DNA from 3 places in the Streptomyces sp. NPDC051051 genome. Region 3 is predicted to be linked to each of the others. Evidence: riboswitches for the same ligand, from Rfam matches in the RefSeq annotation. Region 3 holds a riboswitch; each other region holds the start of a gene.
The links. A riboswitch is a leader RNA that binds a small molecule or an ion and turns the genes downstream of it on or off. The one in region 3 is predicted to bind S-adenosylmethionine.

Region 1 (7,936 bases), on a different contig from region 3:
GACGCGGCGTTCTGCAGCGCGGAGCGCGTCACCTTCGCCGGGTCGATGATGCCCTCGGCGATCATGTCGACGTACTCGCCGGTCGCGGCGTTCAGGCCGTGTCCGACGGGCAGGTTGCGCACCTTCTCGACGATGACGCCACCCTCGAGACCACCGTTGACGGCGATCTGCTTGAGCGGGGCCTCCAGGGCGAGCTTCACGGCGTTGGCGCCGGTCGCCTCGTCACCCTCGAGGTCGAGCTTCTCGAAGACCGAGGTGGCCTGCAGCAGGGCCACGCCACCACCGGCGACGATGCCCTCCTCGACGGCCGCCTTCGCGTTGCGGACGGCGTCCTCGATGCGGTGCTTGCGCTCCTTGAGCTCCACCTCGGTGGCGGCGCCGGCCTTGATGACGGCCACGCCGCCGGCCAGCTTCGCCAGACGCTCCTGGAGCTTCTCGCGGTCGTAGTCCGAGTCGCTGTTCTCGATCTCGGCGCGGATCTGGTTGACCCGGCCCGCGACCTGCTCCGAGGAGCCGGACCCGTCGACGATGGTGGTCTCGTCCTTGGTGATGACGACCTTGCGGGCCTTGCCCAGGAGGTCCAGGGAGGTGTTCTCGAGCTTGAGACCGACCTCCTCGGAGATGACCTCGCCACCGGTGAGGATGGCGATGTCGTTCAGCATCGCCTTGCGGCGGTCGCCGAAGCCCGGGGCCTTGACGGCGACGGACTTGAAGGTGCCGCGGATCTTGTTGACGACCAGGGTCGACAGGGCCTCGCCCTCGACGTCCTCGGCGATGATCAGCAGCGGCTTGCCCGACTGCATGACCTTCTCCAGGAGCGGGAGCAGGTCCTTGACGTTGGAGATCTTGGAGTTCGCGATCAGGATGTACGGGTCGTCGAGGACGGCCTCCATACGCTCCATGTCGGTCGCGAAGTACGCCGAGATGTAGCCCTTGTCGAAGCGCATGCCCTCGGTGAGCTCGAGCTCGAGACCGAAGGTCTGCGACTCCTCGACGGTGATGACGCCTTCCTTGCCGACCTTGTCCATGGCCTCGGCGATCAGCTCGCCGATCTGGGTGTCGGCGGCGGAGATGGAGGCCGTCGAAGCGATCTGCTCCTTGGTCTCGACATCCTTCGCCTGCTCGAGCAGGGCACCGGAGACGGCCTCGACGGCCTTCTCGATACCGCGCTTGAGAGCCATCGGGTTGGCGCCGGCCGCCACGTTGCGCAGGCCCTCGCGGACCAGCGCCTGGGCGAGGACGGTCGCGGTGGTCGTACCGTCACCGGCGACGTCGTCCGTCTTCTTGGCGACTTCCTTGACCAGCTCGGCGCCGATCTTCTCGTACGGGTCCTCGAGCTCGATCTCCTTGGCGATGGAGACACCATCGTTGGTGATCGTGGGGGCGCCCCACTTCTTCTCGAGGACGACGTTGCGGCCCTTGGGGCCGAGCGTCACCTTCACGGCGTCCGCGAGCTGGTTCATGCCGCGCTCGAGGCCGCGCCGCGCCTCCTCGTCGAACGCGATGATCTTGGCCATGTGAAGTGGTCCCTCCAGGACTGGGGGTGATTCCTTCGGACCGCGCCCGCGCCCGCGACGGACGGCTCGCCGGCCCCGTGGTTCCTTGCCCCACCTGGCCTGCGGGCCTCACCGACCCGGTCCTTCGTTGTCACTCTCACCTTCAGAGTGCTAACGCAATGATTAGCACTCGCCTGTGCCGAGTGCAAGCGCCCCCCCGAGATCCGCAGGCGAACGGGGGGTGGCGGCGGACGCCGTCGGGTGATCGCGCACGGCTCCGGACACGCCGAAGGGCTCGCACCCCGGGAGGTGCGAGCCCTTCGCTGACGGAGCTGATGGAACAGAAGAACGTCGCTGCAAGTCGGCGCGTGCTTCAGCCGGTCGCGAGCCGGACCATGTCCGCCTGCGGCCCCTTCTGACCCTGCGAGATCTCGAAATCGACCCGCTGGCCCTCTTCCAGGGTGCGGTATCCGTCCATCTGGATCGCGCTGTAGTGGACGAAAACATCCGCACCACCGTCGACCGCGATGAAGCCGTACCCCTTCTCCGCGTTGAACCACTTGACGGTGCCCTGAGCCATGCCTAACTCCCCTATTACTGGCCCTTGCACAGATCCACACTTCGCGGATCCGGGTCAGACCTCACCCCCCAGTTGGTTGGGGGTGTGCGCCGGAACGCGTCGACCGCGGCCGAATGTATCTGTCCAACTGCCGTCTGCAACAGGTCAATCGGACGAGAAATCTGGACGCGAAGGGTCCGGAGAAGAGTGAGAGTTCGCCCGGATTCAGGGCAAGTCGGGCCCCACAAAGGGAATGAAAGGCGCAAAACACATGCGCACTTTGGCTGTTTCTCATCGCCTGCCCCGACGGAACTCCTCTGCGGCCGGCAGGCGACGGGCGACGCGTTCCCCAACTCTACCGCGCTCAACCACACTGAATTGCCCCCTCCGCTTCTCTCGCGGAGGGGGCAATTCGATGAACTCTCGGTAATCCCTGTTACCGACGGTTACTACCGGCAGGTACTACCGACGGGTACGGAACACCGGTCAGCCGCCGGCCACGGCCGGGATGATGGAGACGCCGGCGCCGTCCGGGGTCGCCGTCTCCAGCCCCTGCTCGAAGCGCACGTCGTCGTCGTTGACGTACACGTTGACGAACCGGCGCAGCTTGCCCTGGTCGTCCAGGACGCGGGCGGCGATGCCGGTGTGGTTCTTCTCCAGGTCGGTGATGACCTCGCCGAGGGTCGCGCCCTCGGCCGGGACCTCGGCCTTGCCACCGGTGTAGGTGCGCAGGATGGTCGGGATGCGGACGGTCACGCTCATGCGAGGCCAGCCTCTCGGAAGGAGTCCAGGTTGGGGCGGATGGTGGCGGTCAGACCGGTGCCGGCCACCGCGTCGAGGGTCTTGAGGCCGTCGCCCGTGTTGAGGACGACGGTGGTCTTCGTCGGGTCCAGGAGACCGTTCTCGATCAGCTTCCTGGTCACACCGACCGTCACGCCGCCGGCGGTCTCCGCGAAGATGCCCTCGGTCTGCGCCAGCAGCTTGATCGCGTCGACCACCTGCTCGTCGTTCACGTCCTCCACCGCGCCACCGGTACGGCGCGCGATGTCCAGGACGTAGGGCCCGTCCGCCGGGTTGCCGATGGCGAGGGACTTGGCGATGGTGTCCGGCTTCTGCGGCCGGACCACGTCATGCCCCGCCTTGTAGGCGACGGACACCGGCGAGCAGCCCTCGGCCTGCGCACCGAAGATCTTGTACGGCCCGTCCTCGACGAGGCCGAGCTTGATCAGTTCCTGCAGCCCCTTGTCGATCTTCGTGAGCTGCGAGCCGGAGGCGATCGGCACGACGAGCTGGTCGGGGAGCCGCCAGCCGAGCTGCTCGCAGATCTCGTACGCCAGCGTCTTGGAGCCCTCGGCGTAGTACGGCCGCAGGTTGACGTTGACGAAGCCCCAGCCCTCGCCGGCCGGGTCGCCGATCAGCTCGGAGCAGAAGCGGTTCACGTCGTCGTAGTTGCCCTCGATGCCGACGAGTTCGCCGCCGTAGATCGCGGCCATGACGACCTTGCCCTGCTCCAGGTCGTGCGGGATGAACACGCAGGAGCGGAAACCGGCGCGGGCGGCGGCGGCGCCGACGGCACCGGCCAGGTTGCCCGTGGAGGAGCAGGAGAGGGTGGTGAAGCCGAAGGCGCGGGCGGCCTCGATGGCCTGGGCGACGACGCGGTCCTTGAAGGAGTGCGTCGGGTTGCCGGAGTCGTCCTTGACGAACAGCTTGCCGGCGTCGACGCCCAGCTCGCGGGCCAGGTTGTCGGCCTGGACGAGCTTGGTCCAGCCGGGGTTGATGTTCGGCTTCTCCGCCACGTCGGCCGGGACGGGCAGCAGCGGCGCGTAGCGCCAGATGTTCGCGGGGCCCGCCTCGATGCGCTTGCGGAGCTCCTCGGTCTCGTAGGACGAGAAGTCGTACGCGATCTCGAGCGGGCCGAAACACTCCTCGCAGGCGAAGACCGGGCCGAGGGGCACGCGGTGTCCGCACTCGCGGCAGGAGAGCGCCGTGGCGGGACCGAGATCGACGGAGTTCGTGGTGCTTGCAACTGTCTGCGCAGCCATGTGAGGCGAGGCCCTTTCTCCTCATCTTCCTCACGACGCATCTCGCCGTGAGACGGATTTGGCACCTTCCCTAGCCGGGAGCCTCGCCACATCGACGTGACGCGTGGGCGGTCACGCCTGGCGGCGCGCGCGGCTGGAGGGTTGCCGGGGCTTCATCGGGCCGTATCCCTCTGCCCCTCTGGATGAGCGGTATGAAGTTGTGAACAGCGGCCACCTCGGACATGCGATGGTCATCCGCGTTGTTCAAGACTGTAACCGAAGGCCAGGACAGTTGAGACAGACGTCCGAACCGCGAGATGGATCACACGGTCACCCCGCGTGCACCGCGTGTGATCACGACAGTGAGGAGCCGCAGACCGTGCTGAAAGAAGCTGAAGCCTGGCTGGCCACCCGCTCCTGGTCCGTGACCGACCGCCCGCTGCACCGCGTCCTGGCCGCGAAGCGCGCCTCGGGCCAGTCGGTGTCCGTGGTGCTGCCCGCCCTGAACGAGGAGGAGACGGTCGGTGACATCGTCGCGGTCATCCGCCACGACCTGATGCGGCAGGTGCCCCTCGTCGACGAGATCGTCGTCGTCGACTCGGGCTCCACCGACCGCACGTCGCAGGTCGCCGCGGCGGCCGGGGCGCGCGTCGTCCACCGGGACGAGATCCTGCCCCGGATACCGGCCGTGCCGGGCAAGGGCGAGGTGCTGTGGCGGTCGCTGCTCGTGACGACCGGGGACATCGTCTGTTTCGTCGACGCCGACCTCAAGGAGTTCTCCTCCGACTTCGTCTCGGGGATCGTGGGCCCGCTGCTCACCGAGCCCGGCGTGGACCTGGTCAAGGCGATGTACGACCGCCCGCTGGGCGGCGCTGCGGGCCAGGGCGGCCGGGTCACCGAACTCATGGCCCGCCCCCTGCTCAACATGCACTGGCCGCAGCTGGCCGGCTTCGTGCAGCCGCTCGGCGGCGAGTACGCGGCCCGCCGCAGCCTGCTGGAACAGCTCCCGTTCCCCGTCGGCTACGGCGTGGAGCTGGGCATGCTCGTCGACGCCCTGCACCTGGTCGGCCTGGACGCCCTCGCCCAGGTCGACGTCGGCGTCCGCAAGCACCGCCACCAGGACGGGCAGGCACTCGGCAGGATGGCGGCGGCGATCTACCGCACCGCGCAGCTCCGGCTGGCCCGCGGGCACCTGATCCGCCCCGCCCTCACCCAGTTCGAGCGGAGCGCGGACGGCTTCGAGCCGCGCACCTACTCCGTGGACACCGAGGAACGGCCGCCGATGGCGGAGATCGCCGAGTACGCGGAACGCAAGGTCGCCTGACGGGCCGTGGGTGCGGCCGGCCGGACACGACCGCACCACCCGGTCCGGCGGCCGTACACGGCCGGACATGACCCGGCCACGGACCGCATCCGTACGTTTGAGCGTTTACGGACCGGGCTAGGTTGTGGCGTATGGCTTCCACGCGTGCTGCTGTTGCTGAGGGTGCTCAGGTGCTGGTCGCGTCCAACCGCGGCCCGGTCTCCTACCAGGTGCGCGAGGACGGTTCGCTGCACGCCAGAAGGGGCGGCGGCGGACTGGTCTCGGGCCTGTCGGCGATCGGGCCGGACGCGGGCGCCCTGTGGGTGTGCTCGGTGCTCTCCGACGACGACCGCGAGGCGGTGCGGCGCGGGGTCGGCGAGGACGGCGTCCGGATGCTCGACATCCCGGCCGACGTGCACGCCGACGCGTACAACGGCATCGCCAACTCCGTGCTCTGGTTCATCCACCACCTGCTGTACCAGACCCCGCTGGAGCCCGTCTTCGACGCGGAGTTCCGGCGCCAGTGGGCGTCGTACGAGACGTACAACCGCGCGTTCGCGGAGGCGCTCGCTGAGGAGGCCGGCCAGGGCGCGGCGGTCCTGGTGCAGGACTACCACCTCTGTCTGGTCCCGGGCATGCTCCGCGAGCTGCGGCCCGACCTGCGCATCGGCCACTTCTCGCACACGCCGTGGGCGCCGGTGGACTACTTCGCGCTGCTCCCCTCCGACATCCGCGCGCAGCTGCTGCGCGGCATGCTCGGCGCGGACCGCCTGGGCTTCCTGACCAGGCGCTGGGCGGACGCCTTCACCGCGTGCTGCGCGGAGTTCGTGGACGGCCCCGGCGGCACCGAGATCGGGGTGCACGGCCTCGGGGCCGACGCCGACTTCCTGCGCGCCCGCTCCCACGAGAGCGACGTCGAGGAGCGCATCGTCGCCCTGCGCGAGGAGATCGGCGAGGGCCGCAAGGCCATCGTGCGCGTCGACCGCACCGAGCTGTCGAAGAACATCGTGCGCGGCCTGTTGGCCTACCGGCAGCTCCTCGACGACCACCCCGAGTGGCGCGAGCGCGTCGTCCACGTGGCGTTCGCCTACCCCTCCCGCCAGGACCTCGCCGTCTACCGCGACTACACGGCCGCGGTGCAGCGGCTGGCGGAGGAGATCAACGAGCGGTACGGCACACCCGGCTGGACCCCGGTCGTGCTGCACGTGAAGGACGACTTCGCCCGCTCCCTGGCCGCGTACCGCCTCGCCGACGTGGCCCTGGTCAACCCCATCCGCGACGGCATGAACCTGGTCGCCAAGGAGGTCCCGATCGTCTCCGACGAGGGCTGCGCCCTGGTGCTGTCCCGTGAGGCCGGGGCGTACTGGGAGCTGGGCGAGGACGCGATCGTGGTGAACCCCTACGACGTCCTGGAGACCGCCGGCGCCCTGCACGAGGCGCTGAGCATGGCGCCGGCGGAGCGGGCGGAGCGCAGCAAGAGGCTGACGGCGGCCGCGACCGCGCTCCCTCCGGCCCTGTGGTTCCTGGAGCAGTTGCAGGCCCTCCAGGCCCTCCGCCGCGACTGACCGGAGAGCACCCGCAACGGTCCCGCCCCCGGTCCGCCCGCCGGGGGCACCCGCAGCGGTCCTACTCCCCCGGCCCGCCCCCTGGCGGGCCCGCGCACCCGGCCCCTCACCGCAGCTCGTCCGAGAGCGCCCGCAGCAGCCCCACCACCCCGGCGGGGCCCTCGACGACCAGGTCCGCCCGCTCCGACAGTTCGGTCACCTCGGAGCTGCCGCTGGCCACGAGCAGACCGGGGACGCCGTCGGAGCGGAGCTTCTCGACGGCGGCGAAGGCGGGCAGGTCCCCGAGGTCGTCGCCGGCGTAGAGAACCGCCCCGGCGCCGATCTCGCGGACGTACTCCGTCAGCGCCACGCCCTTGTCCACGCCCGGCGGTCGCAGCTCCAGCACCATCCGGCCCGGTTCGACGACGAGTCCGTGCCGGGCCGCGAGGCCGGCGAGCGGGCGGCGCAGCGCCTCGAACGCGGCCTGCGGGTCCTCCGCCCGCCGCGTGTGCACGGCGACGGCCCGCCCCTTCTCCTCGACCCAGGTCCCCGGCCACGCCCCGGCCGCCTCCAGCACGGCGGGCAGCTCGGCCCGCACGGCCGCGACACCGGGATGCGGCGCGGGCGCGGAGACGGTCCCGGTGCGGGCGTCCCACCGCTCGGCCCCGTAGTGCCCGAGCACGGTCAGGCGCTCCAGCCCCGGCACCCCGGCGAACCCGCCGTTGCTCACCGCCACGGCGGCGGGCCGTCCGGTGACCACGGCGACCGAGGCCACCTTCGGCGCCAGCTCCGCGAGCGCGGGGAGCGCGTCCGGATGCGGCCGCGCGTCCTCCGGGTTCTCGACGATCGGCGCGAGCGTCCCGTCGAAGTCGAGCGCGACGAGCACGGTGCGCGGCGCGGCCAGGATCGCGGCGAGCGCCTCGCGGCCGTGGGGGGTGGTGGGGGTGGGGAGGGAGGAGTGGGAGTCCGTGGAGTGCGTCTCGTGGGTGCCCATACGGTGACGATAACCGGAC
Region 2 (7,936 bases), on a different contig from region 3:
TGATGGAGCGCAGCGCCTGCGGGAACACGATCTTCGCGAACTGGTACCGCTTCGGCAGGCCGAGGGCGGCGGCCGCCTCGTGCTGGCCCTGGTCGACGGAGAGGATGCCGCCGCGCACCGCCTCGGAAGCGTACGCCGCCTCGTTCAGACTCAGTCCGACGACCGCGACGACCATGTCGGTGGCGAGCCGGGACTCGTCGAAGGTGAAGAAGGCCGGGCCGAACGGCACTCCCACGCTCAACGTCTGGTAGAGCGCACTGAAGTTGTAGAGGAACAGCAGGACCACGATCAGCGGCACCGACCGGAACAGCCAGGTGTAGACCCAGCTGACCGCGCGCAGCACCGGGCTCGGGGAGAGCCGGGCCAGTGCCAGCAGGACACCGCCGAGCAGACCCAGCACGGCGCTGTACACGGTGACTTCGAGGGTGATGAGCAGGCCGTCGAGGATCGTCGGGCGCAGGAACCAGTACGAGAAGCGGTCCCACTGGAAGAAGGGGTTGGTCACCAGTCCGTGGGTGATCTGGGCGACCAGCACGAGCACGACGGCCGTGGTGATCCAGCGGCCGGGGCGCCGGAGCGGAAGGACTCGCTGCGCCGTCAGGGGCTTCGGCGCGGCGAGGGTGTCGGGGCGGGCGGGGCGGGGGATCGCCTCGGCGGGCGGTGCTGATCCGGAGGACACAGCGATGCCCGGAGATTCACTCATGGTGGGCTCCAGCGGATTCGGAAACCCCGGACCACGGAATGCGGCGGTACCGCGCCGAGCGGGAACGGCTCGGCGCGGGGCGACGCACGGGTACACGCGGAACGGGGGCTGGGCGGGGAGAGGACGCACCGCGACAGCGGTGGTCGTCAGAGACTCAGAAAGTCGTCAGCCTCGACAGAGGACGCAACAGGCGGCCTTACACAGCGCGCTGTTGACGCGCAGCAGGTCCACGGAGCGGTCCGCGCACAGCAGGACGCGGCCGAGGCGCGGCCATGCGGCCGTCCCGTCAGCTGCGTGCATCGCTGTCACCATCACTTCTCCGGCCCTCAGGCATCTCGGTCTGCGTCGCAAGTTAGGCATGCCCCGAAAAGAATGTCAATGCAAGTGACCACCAAGTGAGACCGCACCCGCGGCCTTCTCGACGGCCGCACGGAACGCACCGAAATCAGCGCGGCCGGTCATGAACGTCACTGCCCACGGCGCGAGTTCGCCCCGCTCATGCGGTCAGCGGCCCCGGCACGGTGGGGCAGGCGTGGTCTCGCGTCCCGCCAGCCCCGGAGGCGGGAAATGGCCCTGGAACGGCTTGACGAGGCGCCTGCGCAGCCCGCAGCCACCCGTCTCCTCCTTCAGGCATCTTCGCGGCGGTCGCACCCCGAGGCCGCGCTGGAGGCGTACGCGGCCGAACGACCGTCAGTGACTGCGGCGTTGGCGGGCCGTCGCTGGCGGGAGGACCTGCGTGCGGTCCCCCTTTCCTCGCCCGACCACTCCACACCCGGCGCACAGCACCGGCTCCGCGGAGGCGGGCATCACGCCCACGGCGGAGCCGGCCGCGCTGTGCGCGCAGGAGACGGCCCCCGGCCGCACGTGTTCCACGGTGTGCCGGCCCGGTCCGCCGCGCGGGGAGCGACAGCCCGGGTTCGCCGTCAGTGGCTGTCCCCCCTGCGGCCTTCGGCGGGGGACCCCGCCCGTCGCGGGGGTCAGCTGAGCGTGTCGATCGCGTAGAGGGCGCCGAGGGCGGTGGCGAGGGTGCCCAGCAGCAGACGGAGGAGTGTTTCGGGCAGACGGGGCTGGAGGCGGGCACCCAGGTAGCTGCCGATGAGGCCGCCGAGGCCGCAGGCCAGGCCGAGGGACCAGTCGGGGGCGATGCTGCCGGTTCGGGCCAGGGACAGCAACGCGTAGGTGGAGGCTCCGACGACGGACGTGGCGAAGGTGGAGGCGAGCGCGGCGGGGGCGACCTTGGCGACAGGGACCCCGCGGCCGGCCAGGACGGGGCCGAGGATTGAGCCACCGCCGATGCCGTAGATCCCGCCCACGACCCCGACGGCGAGCGCGAGGCCGGTGACCGTCCGGGGCGCGGGCTCGGGGCGCGGGCTCTCCAAGCGCGCGGGGCGGAGTGTCCCGGTGATCAGCCAGATGCCGAGCGGCAGCATCAGGGCGGCGATCAGGAGCCGGAAGACGTGTGGGCCCGGCAGGGCGAAGACGCGGATGACCGCGCCGAGAACCACGCCGGGGAGCGTGCCCGTCACCAGCCGGCGGACGAGCGGGCCTCGCAGGGCACCGGCACGCCGGTAGCGCAGGAGGGCACCTGGCCCTGCTACGACGTTGTAGAGAAGGTTCGTGGGGGTGACGGCCGGGTCGGGGACAGCGAACACGCTCAGTTGCACCGGCAGCAGGAAGACGGCCCCGGACACCCCGACCGGGGCGGTCACCACGGCGATCAGCAGCCCGACCACGACGCCGACCGCTCCCAGTCCCCACTCCACCCGGTTCCCCCTGCGCGTACGCCAGCCGATGCGGACCCCGACTCGTGCCCCGCGGAGAGCGTAGAGCGCCTCGCCGACGTGACGGCGATGAGGCCGATGTCGGTCGTGGCCGGGCGGCGGCCGCCGCCGTGGACGGGGTCACCGGTGTCGGCGACCGGGCCCGACCGCGGTACGGGCATCGAGCTCCCTTCCCTTGCCGCAGCCGAGTTCGTGCCGGTACCCGCCGGGCAGGCCGGACTCGTCGAGTCCCGCCGCATCGCGGAAGCACGAGCCGGAAGGGACCGCGGTCACCGGTGGTGCGACGAACAGCACGTCGGCCGGTCAGTACGCCTCACGCCGCAAGCAGGTCTGGCAGTTGTCCCGTCGCGCGATCACAGGAACACCGTCGGGGCCCTGCCGAACACGCACGCCGGGCACACCCCGCCGCACCGGTCGCATGCGATGCGGCGGTCACCTTCGACGATCTCGATCACGCGGCCCGGCCTCCTGCGATCACCGACCGACGCGGCTCGGACTGCGGCCGGCTCCATTGACGGATCACGGCGGCGATCGGTAAAGTTTCAAGTGGCATTGAGTGTCAGCGTGAAGCCCTGGCTTGCTGACCGGCAACCCTCCGACGCGGTGGGGTGCTCCAGGTGAAAGCCCGGCCGGGTCGCCCACCCGGCAAGCGCGTGGCCCCGTGGCAGGGCCTGGACCTGGAGGAATGAGCGTGCGGCACAGCAGCGTCTCGAGTCCCTCCAGCACGGCCGTGGCGGCTCTCTCCCGATTCTCCCGCCGACGCCACATCGACCTGCAGCGCATCACCACTTGCCTGTGTCGTGGCTGACCGAGTCCCGTCGGCTGTCCGAGGACGTTCACCGCTGGCTCTGACGCCCGCAGCAACCTCCTGATCTTTTCCCGCCCTACGCCCTTTGACCGTGTCGCTCTTCCCCGGGGGCGACACCGTCCATGCCTCTCCATGTCCGCACGGAAACGTGCGTGACGGCTTTCGAGTAGGAGAAATCATTCCGTGATATCGCATCCAAATTCCCGCACTGCCCGACGGGCGGCACTGACCGCACTCCTGACAACCAGTGTGCTGCTGACCGCATGCTCGTCCGGCAGCGGCAGCGGTTCGAGCAACGACAGCGGCCAGGCCAGGTCCGGCGGCACACTGACCTTCGCGGTGGGTTCCGACGCCGGCTGCGTGGATCCGCAGCAGGTCGCCAGCAACGACACCGTCTACTCGCTGCGCCAGGTGGTCGACTCCCTGACCGACCAGGACCCCAGGACCGGCAAGATCGTGCCGTGGCTGGCGAAGAGCTGGGACATCAGCCCGGACGCGACGACCTTCACCTTCCACCTCAGATCCGGTGTCACCTTCAGCGACGGGACGCCGCTGACCGCGCAGGTGGTCAAGGACAACTTCGACGCGGTACCGAAGCTGGGCGCCCTGGGGGGCCTGGCCCAGGGGTACCTGAGCGGCGTGGAAAGCACCTCCGTGGTCGACCCGCTCACTGTGCGGGTGAAGTTCAAGCAGCCCAACGCCCAGTTCCTGCAGGCCACTTCCACGTTCTCACTGGGCATCGAGTCGTCGGCGAGCGTGAAGAGGTCCCCGCAGCAGAAGTGCAGCCGGGGAATCGCCGGCAGCGGCCCGTTCACGCTGAAGCAGTACGTGCAGAACCAGTCGATCACCTTGGCCAAGCGCGCCGATTACGACTGGGGTTCCTCGCTGTGGACCAAGAAGGGCGCGGCGTACCTCGACAAGCTGGTGTTCAAGGTGGTGCCCGAGGCAGGGGTGCGCACCGGCAGCCTCCAGTCCGGTCAGGTGGACGCGATCAGCAGCGTGGGCAAGGCCGACGAGGCGGCGCTCAAGGGCGCTCACGTGGACCTGCTGCGGCGGGCCAACCCGGGCAACGTGTTCCACCTGGGGCTGAACAACTCCCGGCCACTGCTGAAGGACGTGAAGGTGCGTCAGGCGATCCTGTTCGCCATCGACCGGCAGCAGATCGTCGACGTCGTGTTCCCGACCGGTACGCAGCCGGCCACCAGCATACTGGCGCACACCACACCGGACTACGCCGACCTCGGCCCGGAGCTGGTCCACGACGCGGCGAAGGCGAAGTCCCTGCTGGACTCGGCCGGCTGGAAGACGGGCAGTGACGGCATCCGGACGAAGAACGGCGGCAGACTGAGGCTGTCCGTCACGTGGTTCGCCAACGCGGCCACGAACCAGCCCGCACTGGAGCTGATCCAGCAGCAGCTCAAGGCCGTGGGCATCGACGTGGTACTCGAGGAACGGCAGATCACCCAGTTCGCCCCGACGCTGCAGTCCGGTGGCTTCGACGCCGTGTGGGGCAACCTGACCCGGGCCGACCCGGACATCCTGCGCAGTCAGTACTCCACCCGGCTGGCCAACTTCTACCGCCTGCCGGCGAGCCCGCTGGACTCGCTGCTGACCCAACAGGCGGCCACCACCGATGCGGCCAAGCGCAAGCAACTGGTCGGCCAGGCACAGCGGTTGATCGTGCAGAACGCGTACGTGGTGCCGGTGGTGGAGCTGCAGATCCAGCTCGGGGTGGCGAAGAAGGTGCACAGCCTCGGCCTCGAGGCCTCCAGCCGGATCCAACTGCACGACACCTGGATCGGCTAGCACATGCTCCGCTACGTGATCAAACGCGTCGCGCAGGCGCTCGGAGTGCTGTGGGCGGCCTACACGGTCTCGTTCCTGGTGCTGGACTTCCTGCCCGGTGATCCGGTGTCGGCGATGGCCGGTGCCGGAGCGGACTCGGCGCAGATCGATCCGGCGCAGCTCGCCAGGCTTCGACACGAGTACGGCTTCGACAAGCCGGTACTGGCGCAGTACGCCGACCACCTCGGCAACGCGGTGCGCGGGGACTTCGGCGACTCGGTCTCCACCGGCCGTCCGGTGACCTCGACCCTGGGCGACGCACTGCCGCAGACCCTGGCGTTGACCGGTACGGCGCTGTTGCTCGCGGTGGTCCTCGGCGGCGGTCTCGCGGTGCTGGCGACCTACACCTCGCAGCGGTGGCTGCGGCAACTGCTGCTGTCGTTGCCGCCGCTCGGCGTGTCGGTGCCGACCTTCTGGGTGGGGCTGCTGTTCGTCGAGCTGTTCTCCTTCCGGCTGCGGTGGTTCCCGGCGTTCGGCAACGACGGTCTGCGGGGCCTGGTGCTGCCGGCGCTGACACTGGCGATCCCGACCGGTGCGCAGGTCGCACAGGTGCTGGCCAAGAGCCTGCTCACGGCCCTGGACCAGGCCTATGTGGAGACCGCCCGGGCCAAGGGCGCGGGCAGGTGGCGGATCCACCTGCGGCACGCTCTGCGCAACGCGTCGTTGCCGGCGCTGACGGTCGTCGGGCTGCTGGCCGGGCAGCTGATCGCCGGTTCGGTGGTCGTCGAGACCGTGTTCTCCCGCGACGGCCTGGGCCGGGTCACGGCGGCCGCGGTCACGGCCCAGGACATCCCGCTGGTCCAGGGAGTCGTGGTGTTCGGGGCACTGATCTTCGTGCTGGCCAACCTGGCCGTCGATCTCGTCTATCCGCTCCTCGACCCGCGGATCGTGGTGGCCTCCGGAAGGAAGGGGAGTTTCGCATGACCCAGCCCCTTGTCGACGACGTCACCACCGGCGCCGCGCCCGGCTCGGCGCCACCGGTCGTACCCGGCATCGGCCCGCGTCCCGGGCGAGGTCCCGACCTGCGGCGCGTCCTGCGGTTCTTCCTGCGCCGCCCCGGTCTGGTGGCATCGGTCCTCGTCGTGGTCCTCGTGGTGCTGGCGGCCTTTCGGCCGGGGATGTTCACCTCGCGGGACCCGCTGGACGGGGTGCCGTCGCAGAACTTCCGAAGCCCCGGCGGCGCGCACTGGTTCGGCACCGACGAGCTGGGACGCGACCTTTTCTCCCGGGTGGTGCACGGCGCGCAGCTGTCGCTGAGGGCCACGCTGATCGCGGTGGCGGTCGCCTTCGTGGTCGGCGGTCTGCTCGGCCTGGTCGCCGGATTCGTGGGCCGCTGGGTCGACGACGTGCTGATGCGCTTCGTCGACGTACTGCTGTCGATCCCGGCGCTGTTCCTGTCCCTCGCACTGGTCACGGCACTGGGCTACGGAACGGTGAAGGTCGCGGTCGCGGTCGGGGCGGCCGGCGTGGCCGGCTTCGCCCGGGTGACGCGCGCGGAGGTACTGCGGGTGCGGCAGGCGGTCTTCGTCGAGGCGTCGCGATCGTCCGGGTCCCGCTGGTACTCGGTGCTGGGCCGGCACGTGCTGCCCAACGCGGCGGGCCCGGTGATCGTCCTGGCCACACTCGACTTCGGCGCCTCGGTCCTGGCCGTGTCGTCGCTGAGCTTCCTCGGTTACGGGGCGCCACCCCCCGCACCGGAGTGGGGCACGTTGATCTCCGACGGGCGCAACCACCTGGCGAACGCATGGTGGCTCACCGCACTGCCCGGCCTGGCGATCGCCGCGACCGTGCTGGCCACCAACCGCATCGCGCGGGCGCTGGACGGCGAATGGTCCCGACAGCGATGACCGGCCCCACGACGAACGCCCCAGGAACGGGTGGGAACTTGACGAACACACCGGAACCACTGCTGGAGGTGAGGGGCCTGTCGGTGTCGTACCGCACCCGCGGCGGCACGGTGCAGGCCGTGCGCGGCGTCGACCTCGACGTACGGCCCGGCCAGATGACCGCGGTGGTCGGCGAGTCCGGATCCGGCAAGAGCACGACCGCCCATGCGATCATCCGCCTCCTGGCGGCGAACGGCGGCATCGACGCCGGTACGGTCCGCTTCGGCCGGCACGATCTCACCTCGCTGTCCGAACGCGATCTGCGCACCGTACGCGGTGCACAGATCGGCCTGGTGCCCCAGGACCCCACGGTGTCGCTCAACCCGGTCAAACGCATCGGTGAGCAGGTCTCGGAGGTGCTGCGCATCCACGGGCTGGCGACCCGCCGCTCCGCCCCGTCGGAGGCGATCGCGATCCTGGACCGGGCCGGGCTGCCCGACGCGGCCACCCGCGCCCGGCAGTATCCGCACGAGCTGTCCGGCGGGATGCGGCAGCGTGCCCTGATCGCGACGGCCATCGCCGGCCGGCCGAGGCTGATCATCGCCGACGAGCCGACCAGCGCACTGGACGTCACCGTGCAACGGGTCATCCTCGACCACCTGCAACATCTCACCGAGGAGTCCGGCACCGCCGTTCTGCTGGTGACCCACGACCTCGGCGTCGCCGCCGACCGGGCACAGCGGATCGTGGTCATGTCCGGGGGCCGGGTCGTCGAGGCCGGTCCGACCCGTGACGTCCTCGACAACCCGCGGCACGAGTACACCCGGCGGCTGCTGGTCGGCGCGCCGAGCCTGGCCACGGCCCGCCCCCGGGCCACGGTCACGACACCGCCCGCCGCCGAGGCGGCGCCGCTGGTCGAGGTCCACGGCGTGGTCAAGGAGTTCCGCCTCCCCCGCTCCAAGGGATCGGCGCG
Region 3 (7,936 bases):
CGCCGGGCGCACCGACACCGGCGGCAACGCCAGTTCCCGGCGCAGCCCTTGGGCCGATTCCAGCAGGGTGTCCAGCAGCAGCCGTACCCGCATGTCCTCGACGCTGCGCCCTTCGCGGGCCGCCCGCCGGGTGGCCTCCAGCGCGGCCTCCGCCTCGCTGAGCCGCGCCTTGAGCCGCCGCGACTCGCTCTCGGCCGCCGACACCTGCGCCTGCCCCTCGCTCCGTGCGGCCTCCATCTCGCCCTGGAGCTTGCGCAGCGCGGCCTCGCCCCGCTTGACGTCGCTGAGGGCCGACCGCAGCTTGCGGTGCAGCGACTCGCCCTCCCGCTTCGCCGCGTCCAGCTCGGCGCGCAGCCGCTCGGTCTCGGTCCGGGTCAGTTCACGGGCCTCGGCGAGCTGCTCGCGCAGCCGCTCCAGCTCCGCCCGGCTCTCCTCGTCGGCCCGCTCGGCGTCCGCCCGCAGGGCCTCCTCGCCGGCGGCGGTGACCAGCTTGACCCAGCCGGTGGGGCGCAGCACGTAGGCCGCGGCGGCCACGTCGAGCGGGTCCGCGGCCGGGGGCGGCGAACCGGAGTCCAGGGCACCGGCCAGTTCCGGCTGGACCTCCCTGAACTTCTCCGCGATGCGCTGCCGGAACAGCGGATCGGTCTCCAGCGCGGCGGCCATCGCGTTGCCCGCGAACTTGGCCCGCCGGTTCGGGGCGAACCGGGCGTACTGTCGCAACTGGGCGGGCAGTTCGGCGACGGTCAGGCCGCCGAAGCCGTCCGAGACGATCTGCACCACCCGGCGCCGCACCCCGTCGGGCAGCGGACGGTCGAGCACCTCGGCGGCGCCGTCGCCCGGCCCCCCGCCCGTGGTCTCCACCATCCGTCACACCCCAATTCCGTGCGGGGCCTCCCCCACTCTCGACTTCGCTCGAGCGGGGGGACCCCCATCCTCAGGAGCCGGCGCCCGGCCTGTCCACCAGTTCCACCTGATCCACGGCGTTGCACCAACGGCACCGCACCGACTCGATGGTCTCACTGACCACCTCGCGCTCCTCCACCTTCGCCTCACCGGCGAGATCGAGGTGGACGTACTCGACGACCTTCGACGAGCGCGTCACGTCGAACCGCGTGAGGTTGCCGCAGAGGGTGCAGCGCCACCGCGTCGTGGCGGTCGGCAGGGGAACCGTCATCGTGACTGTCCGCTTCCTTCTAGTGTCGGTCTTCCGGGACCGGGGCGCGCCGAAGGCTCCCCGGAGCATGTGGCTCGTAACCCTACGGCCTGGCGGGTCCTCGCCGCCCGTCCGTCCACGGCGGCGAGGCGGTACGGCCCGGTACGTCCGGTTGCGTCATGCTCTGTAGCCATGATCAGCGACTGGAGGGGGCCCCTGGGCCGGGCCGTCCGACACCCCGTGGCGCCCGTGACGTACGCACTGATGGCCCTGTGCTGCCTGATCTTCGTGATCGGTCCGGCCTCGGGCCTCGATCCGGTGTACGGCAGCGGCGAGGAGGCGGCGCTCGCGCAACGTGCCTACTTCCGCCGGTGGGGCGTGATCCCCGCGGACGTGTTCGACGGCGCGCCGGGGTCCGCCCTCACGCCCTTCACGGCCCTGTTCGTCCACGGCAGCTGGGTGCACCTGCTGGGCAACATGCTCTTCCTCTACGTCTTCGGGGCGATGACCGAGCACCGGATGGGCCGCGTCGAGTTCGCGCTCTTCTACCTCGGCTGCGGCGCCCTGGCGCTGCTGGGGTACGCCGCCGCCAACGCCGGCTCCGGGCAGTCCCTGGTCGGCGCCTCCGGGGCGATCTCGGCGGTTCTCGGCGCATTCCTGTACCTGTTCCCCCGGGCCCGCGTCACCAGTCTCCTGCCGTTCCTCTTCTTCCTGCCGCTGCGCTTCCCGGCCTGGGTCGTGCTGCCCTTCTGGGCGGCGCTGCAATGGGTGGCGGCGGGGCGGGCCGGATCGGGGCCGGGCGTGGCGTACCTGGCGCACCTGGTGGGCTTCGGGCTGGGCTTCGTCTACGCGTGGGCCCGGTTCACCCGGCCCACTAGAGTGAGCAGCAGCCCAGCTCCGGCCCCCGAGGGAGAGAACCAACCGTGATCACCGCGATCGTCCTCATCAAGACCAGCGTGGACCGGATCCCCGAGATCGCGGAGTCGATCGCTTCGCTGGAGTCCGTGAGCGAGGTGTTCTCCGTGACCGGCACCTACGACCTGATCGCCATGGTGCGGGTGCGGCAGCACGAGGACCTCGCCGAGGTGATCCCGGGGCGGATCAGCAGGATTCCGGGCGTGGAGGCGACGGACACGCACGTGGCGTTCCGCACCTACTCGCAGCACGACCTCGAAGCCGCGTTCGCCATCGGGCTGGACTCCTGACCGTCGGGCGCACCGCCCGCGGTGGGGAGGACCCGCCTACACCGCCGGGACGCAGCGGCCGGCCTCCGTGCGGTAGCGCCACTTCGCGCCCTCGGTCACCAGTTCCCGCACCGCCGCCACGAAGCGGTCGACGTGCTCGTCGGGGGTGCCCGCGCCGAAGCTCACGCGGATCGCGTTGAGGGACTTCTCACCGGGGGCCGCCTCGGGGGCGCCGCACTCGCCCTGGCTGTGGGGGTCGCCGCCGAGGAGGGTGCGCACCAGGGGGTGGGCGCAGAAGAGGCCGTCGCGGACGCCGATGCCGTACTCGGCGGAGAGTGCGGCGGCGAAGTGGGAGCTGTTCCAGCCGTCCACGACGAAGGAGATCACGCCGACCCGCGGCGCGTCGTCGCCGAAGAGGGACAGGATCCGCACCTGGGGGACCTCCGCGAGGCCCGTGCGGACCTTCTCCACGAGGTGCTGCTCGCGGGCCACCAGGGTGTCGAAGCCCGCTTCGGTGAGGGCCTTGCAGGCGGAGGCGATGGCGTAGGCCCCGATGACGTTCGGGGAGCCGGCCTCGTGCCGGGCGGCGCTCTCGTGCCACTCCGCGTCCACTCCCCCGTCCGCACGCCGGGTCACCCTGCGGCTGGCGCCGCCACCGGCCAGGTACGGCTCGGCCGCCCGCAGCCAGTCGGCACGGCCGGCCAGCACGCCGGAGCCGAAGGGGGCGTACAGCTTGTGGCCGGAGAAGGCGACCCAGTCGACGTCGAGGTCGCGGACGGACACCGGGTGGTGGGGGGCGAGCTGGGCGGCGTCCAGGACGATCCGGGCACCGTGGGCGTGGGCCGCGGCGGCCAGTTCGCGTACCGGCCACAGCTCGCCGGTGACGTTGGAGGCGCCGGTGACGCAGACCAGGGCGGGGCCGGACCGGTCGCGGCCGGCGAGGGCCCGCTCCAGGGCGGCCACGGCCTGCCGCGGGGTGCGCGGGGCGTCGAGGCAGGTGACCCGGGCGTCCTTCCAGGGCAGCAGCGCGGCGTGGTGCTCGGTCTCGAAGACGAAGACCTGGCAGTCGGCGGGAAGCGCGGCGGCGAGGAGGTTGAGGGAATCGGTGGTGGAACGCGTGAAGACGAGCTGGTCGTCGGGCCGGCAGTCGAGGAACCCGGCGACCGTCCGGCGGGCGTTCTCGAAGAGGTCGGTGGAGAGCTGGGAGAGGTATCCGGCGCCGCGGTGGACGCTGCCGTAGTAGGGGGCGTAGGCGGCCACGTCGTCCCAGACGCGCTGGAGGGCGGGTGCGCTGGCGGCGTAGTCCAGGGCCGCGTAGCCGACCTCGCCGCCGGTGACGAGCGGGACGGTGACATCCCGCCCCAGAACCGGCAGGGGGGCGCAAACGGTCGGGGCGGCGGCAGCGGTGGAGACGGACATGACGGAACTCCCGTGAGAGACAGAGGGATTCACCACGCGAGCGACTGCGGCTCGAGCGCGGGAAAAGGTGAAGGAGGGATGCGGAGGCGGGGCTCTGCGGCCCTATCGCATTCGCTTGCTCACGGAGGGCTCCTCGACGACCAGGACCCCTGCCCCCGCTCGATCAGAAGCGTGCGAGGGGTCCGCGCTTGCCGTGAACCTTTCTGTCCACAGCCTGGTCTTCACCCGGGGCACCCCGCCACGGACGGAGGGTTGCCGGACAGTCGGCCGGGGCCTCATGACTGTCACTCATGACCTGTTACGACATCCTGCCATACGATCACCGGCGCGCAAGGCGCGGTCCATTTCCCGAGACACCAGGAGTCCGGACCGCGCCTCGTCGGCCGCCGTCCCGGCTCAGGCGTGGGTGGCCGCCGCCCAGCGCTCCAGCGTCCGCTTCGCCGCCCCCGAGTCGAGGGACTCCGCGGCCCTGGCCATACCGGCGCGGAGCTGCTCGGCGAGCGGCGCCCCGGTCGGCTCCAGGGCGACCAGGGCGGCCGCCGAGTTCAGCAGGACGGCGTCGCGGACCGGGCCCGTCCCGCCGTCCAGCAGCCTGCGCGCCACCTCGGCGTTGTAGGAGGCGTCGGCACCCCGCAGGGCCTCGACGGGAACGAGGTCGAGGCCGACGTCGCGCGGGTCGAAGGACTCCTCGGTCACCTTGCCCTCCCGCACGACCCAGACCCGGGAGGTGGAGGTCGTCGTCAGCTCGTCGAGGCCGTCGTCGCCGCGGAACACCAGCGAGGAGTGGCCGCGTTCGGCGAAGACACCGGCGACGATCGGCGCCATGCGCGGGTCCGCCACGCCGACCGCCTGGGCCCGGACCCTGGCCGGGTTGGTCAGCGGGCCGAGGACGTTGAACACCGTGCGGATGCCCAGCTGGCCGCGCGCGGCACCCGCGTGACGCAGCGCCGGGTGGAACTTGACGGCGAAGCAGAAGGTGATGCCCGCCTCCTCGGCGACCTCGGCCACCCGCCGCGGGGTCAGGTCGAGGCGGACGCCGAGCTTCTCCAGGACGTCCGAGGCGCCGGAGGCGGAGGACGCGGCCCGGTTGCCGTGCTTGACGACCTTGACGCCGGTGCCGGCGACGACGATCGAGGACATCGTGGAGATGTTGACCGTCTTCGCGCCGTCGCCGCCCGTGCCGACGATGTCGACCGCCGGGCCGGGCACCTCGATCACGTTCGCGTGCTCGTACATCGCGCGGACGAGTCCGTTGATCTCCTCGACGGTCTCGCCCTTGGCGCGCAGCGCCACCACGAAGCCGGCGATCTGCGCGTCGGTGGCCTCGCCGCGCATGATCCGGTCCATCGCCCACGCCGTGGCGTCGGCGCTCAGGTCGCGGCCGGACAGCAGGGCGTTCAGCACCTCGGGCCAGGAACGGTCCGCCGCGGTGTCGCCTCCGGCGGGGGTCACAGCGCTCATAAGCCGCTCCTGGGTCAGTGTGGTCCCGCTCCACGGGACGCGCGTCTCGACGGTTCCACCCTATCCAGCCGCGGACAGGGCGAAGGGCCCCGTCCGTACACCGGACGGGGCCCTTCTGGGGTGCGTGGCGACGCAGTGATCAGTGGTGGCCGTGGCCGCTCGTGATCTCCTTGTACTCCTCGACGGTCGGCTTGGCGATCTGGCTCTCCTCGCCGTAGTACGCGTTGCTCAGCTTGACGCGCACCTTCTCGGCACGGTTCACCTTGCGCTCGACGCCGTTCTCGTCGACCGTCGGGCCGATCTCGGCGGGCTTGTACTGCTCGTGCGCGGTGAGCGTGTAGAGCGCCTCCTGGCTGAGCGGCTCGTGCACCTCGATGAACTCACCGTGCGGCAGGCGCTTGATGGTGCCGGTCTCGCGACCGTGCAGCACCTTGTCCTTGTCGCGGCGCTGGAGGCCGAGGCAGATCCGCTTGGTGATCACGAAGGCGACGACCGGTCCGGCGAAGAAGCCGATCCGGACGAACCAGGTGACCGCGTTGATCGACAGGTGGAAGTGGGTGGCGAAGATGTCGTTGCCACCACCGACCAGCATGATCAGGTAGCCGGTGACCCAGGCGACACCGAAGGCCGTACGGGTCGGGGCGTTGCGCGGGCGGTCCAGGATGTGGTGCTCGCGCTTGTCGCCGGTGACCCAGGACTCGATGAACGGGTACATGGCGATCACACCGAGGAACAGACCGAACAGCACCAGCGGGACGAACACGCCCATGACCAGCGTGTGGCCCCAGAAGTTGATCTCCCAGCCCGGCATCGCGCGGATCAGGCCCTCGGCGAAGCCCATGTACCAGTCGGGCTGGGCGCCGGTGGACACCTGGTCCGGACGGTAGGGGCCCAGCACCCAGATCGGGTTGATGGACGCGATGCCGGCGATGGCCGCGATGGCGCCGAAGACCAGGAAGAAGAAGCCTCCGGCCTTGGCCATGTAGACCGGCAGCAGCGGCATGCCGACGACGTTCTTGTTGGTGCGTCCGGGACCCGCGAACTGGGTGTGCTTGTGGTAGAAGACCAGGATCAGGTGGCCGACCACGAGCCCGAGCATGATGCCCGGCAGCAGCAGGATGTGGATCGAGTAGAACCGCGCGACGAAGTCGCCGCCCGGGAACTCCCCGCCGAACAGGAACATCGAGATGTACGTGCCGACGATCGGCACGGACAGGATCGCGCCCTGCGTGAAGCGGACACCGGTGCCGGAGAGCAGGTCGTCCGGGAGCGAGTAGCCGGTGAAACCGGTGAACATGCCCAGGACGAACAGCAGGAAGCCGAACAGCCAGTTGATCTCGCGCGGCTTGCGGAAGGCGCCCGTGAAGAAGACGCGCATCATGTGCACGAACATGCCGGCGAGGAAGATGACCGCGGCCCAGTGGTGGATCTGCCGGATGAGCAGACCACCGCGCACATCGAAGGAGATGTGCATGGTCGAGTTGAAGGCCTCGGACATCAGCTGGCCCTGCAGCGGGACGTAGCTGCCGTGGTACTCCACCTCGTTCATCGACGGGTGGAAGAACAGCGTCAGGTACACACCCGTGAGGATGATGATGATGAAGCTGTAGAGGCAGATCTCACCGAGCATGAAGGACCAGTGGTCCGGGAAGATCTTGCGCATGTTGGCCTTGGCCAGGGAGTAGATCCCCAGGCGGCCGTCGGCCCAGTCGGCGACCCGCTCGCCCGCGGGCGCCTTGCGGCGGTCGTCCTTGTTGCTCATCCGCGCTCCCAGAAGGCAGGACCGACGGGCTCTTCGAAGTCGCCGAGCGCCTCGAGATAGCCCTCGTCGTTCACGCCGATGCGCAGCTGCGGCAGGGCGTGACCGGCGGGACCGAAGATCACTCGGGCACCGTCGGACAGGTCGAAGGTGGACTGGTGGCAGGGGCACAGCACGTGGTGCGTCTGCTGCTCGTACAGGGAGATCGGGCAGCCCACGTGGGTGCAGATCTTCGAGTACGCCACGATGCCCTCGTGCGACCACTCGAGCTCGCGCTTGTCCTTGATGTTGTCCGGCTGGATGCGGACGATCATCAGGGCGGCCTTGGCGATCTCGGTCTGGAAGTCGTGGTCCTCCTCCTCCAGGCCTTCCGGCTTGGCGAAGGTGAGGGAACCGACGGCGACGTCCGAGGGACGCAGCGGCTCGTTGGTGTTCATGTTGACGAGCAGCTTGCCCTTGGCCCACCGCGTGTGCCGCAGCTTGTCCTCGGGCAGCGGACCGAGGTCGCGCAGCAGGACGACGCCGGAGAGCGGGAACAGGGCCAGCGCACCGAACATCGTGTTGCGGATCAGCTTGCGGCGGCCCAGCGCGGACTCCCGGGCGCCGTCCCGGAAGTCGGCCATGACCTTGGCCTTGACCTCGGGCGCCGCCTCGATCGCGTGCCGCTCGTCGGCGATCTCCACGTCGGACATCAGGGTGCGGGCCCAGTGGACCGCGCCCGCGCCGATGCAGAACAGGGCCGCGCCGAGCGTCAGGCCGAGCGCGAGGTTCAGCGCGCTGATGTGGCCGAGCGGGAAGATGAAGACCGACTTGTCGTGCGGGATCGCCACGTAGGAGGCGATGAAGCCGACGGTGGCCAGCATCGACAGCGTGAACAGGAAGGCGACCGCACGCTCGGACCGCTTGGCGGCCCGCTCGTCGATGTCCTGCACGCGGTGCTCGTGCGGCGGCAGCCCGGGG

Region 1: it holds a riboswitch for S-adenosylmethionine, as region 3 does, so the genes downstream of both, thrC (threonine synthase) here and AB0N31_RS33115 (aminotransferase class V-fold PLP-dependent enzyme) in region 3, are expected to answer to the same signal.
Region 2: it holds a riboswitch for S-adenosylmethionine, as region 3 does, so the genes downstream of both, AB0N31_RS00650 (putative leader peptide) here and AB0N31_RS33115 (aminotransferase class V-fold PLP-dependent enzyme) in region 3, are expected to answer to the same signal.

The regions. Positions count from the first base shown of each region.
Region 1 covers NZ_JBFBCB010000043.1:33,862-41,797, reverse strand. The annotation lists gene groL (chaperonin GroEL) at 1-1,517, opposite strand, end outside; gene AB0N31_RS27790 (cold-shock protein) at 1,870-2,076, opposite strand; gene AB0N31_RS27785 (MoaD/ThiS family protein) at 2,542-2,817, opposite strand; gene thrC (threonine synthase) at 2,814-4,097, opposite strand; SAM riboswitch class I at 4,116-4,286, opposite strand; gene AB0N31_RS27775 (glucosyl-3-phosphoglycerate synthase) at 4,456-5,400, shown strand; gene AB0N31_RS27770 (trehalose-6-phosphate synthase) at 5,532-6,944, shown strand; gene otsB (trehalose-phosphatase) at 7,051-7,917, opposite strand.
Region 2 covers NZ_JBFBCB010000001.1:127,374-135,309, reverse strand. The annotation lists gene AB0N31_RS00660 (amino acid ABC transporter permease) at 1-703, opposite strand, end outside; gene AB0N31_RS00655 (sulfite exporter TauE/SafE family protein) at 1,681-2,466, opposite strand; SAM riboswitch class IV at 3,033-3,142, shown strand; gene AB0N31_RS00650 (putative leader peptide) at 3,170-3,292, shown strand; gene AB0N31_RS00645 (ABC transporter substrate-binding protein) at 3,476-5,098, shown strand; gene AB0N31_RS00640 (ABC transporter permease) at 5,102-6,061, shown strand; gene AB0N31_RS00635 (ABC transporter permease) at 6,058-6,984, shown strand; gene AB0N31_RS00630 (ABC transporter ATP-binding protein) at 6,966-7,936, shown strand, end outside.
Region 3 covers NZ_JBFBCB010000069.1:11,709-19,644, reverse strand. The annotation lists gene AB0N31_RS33135 (NYN domain-containing protein) at 1-864, opposite strand, end outside; gene AB0N31_RS33130 (hypothetical protein) at 935-1,174, opposite strand; gene AB0N31_RS33125 (rhomboid family intramembrane serine protease) at 1,346-2,080, shown strand; gene AB0N31_RS33120 (Lrp/AsnC ligand binding domain-containing protein) at 2,077-2,358, shown strand; gene AB0N31_RS33115 (aminotransferase class V-fold PLP-dependent enzyme) at 2,395-3,756, opposite strand; SAM riboswitch class IV at 3,936-4,052, opposite strand; gene trpD (anthranilate phosphoribosyltransferase) at 4,153-5,217, opposite strand; gene AB0N31_RS33105 (cytochrome bc complex cytochrome b subunit) at 5,357-6,979, opposite strand; gene AB0N31_RS33100 (Rieske 2Fe-2S domain-containing protein) at 6,976-7,936, opposite strand, start outside.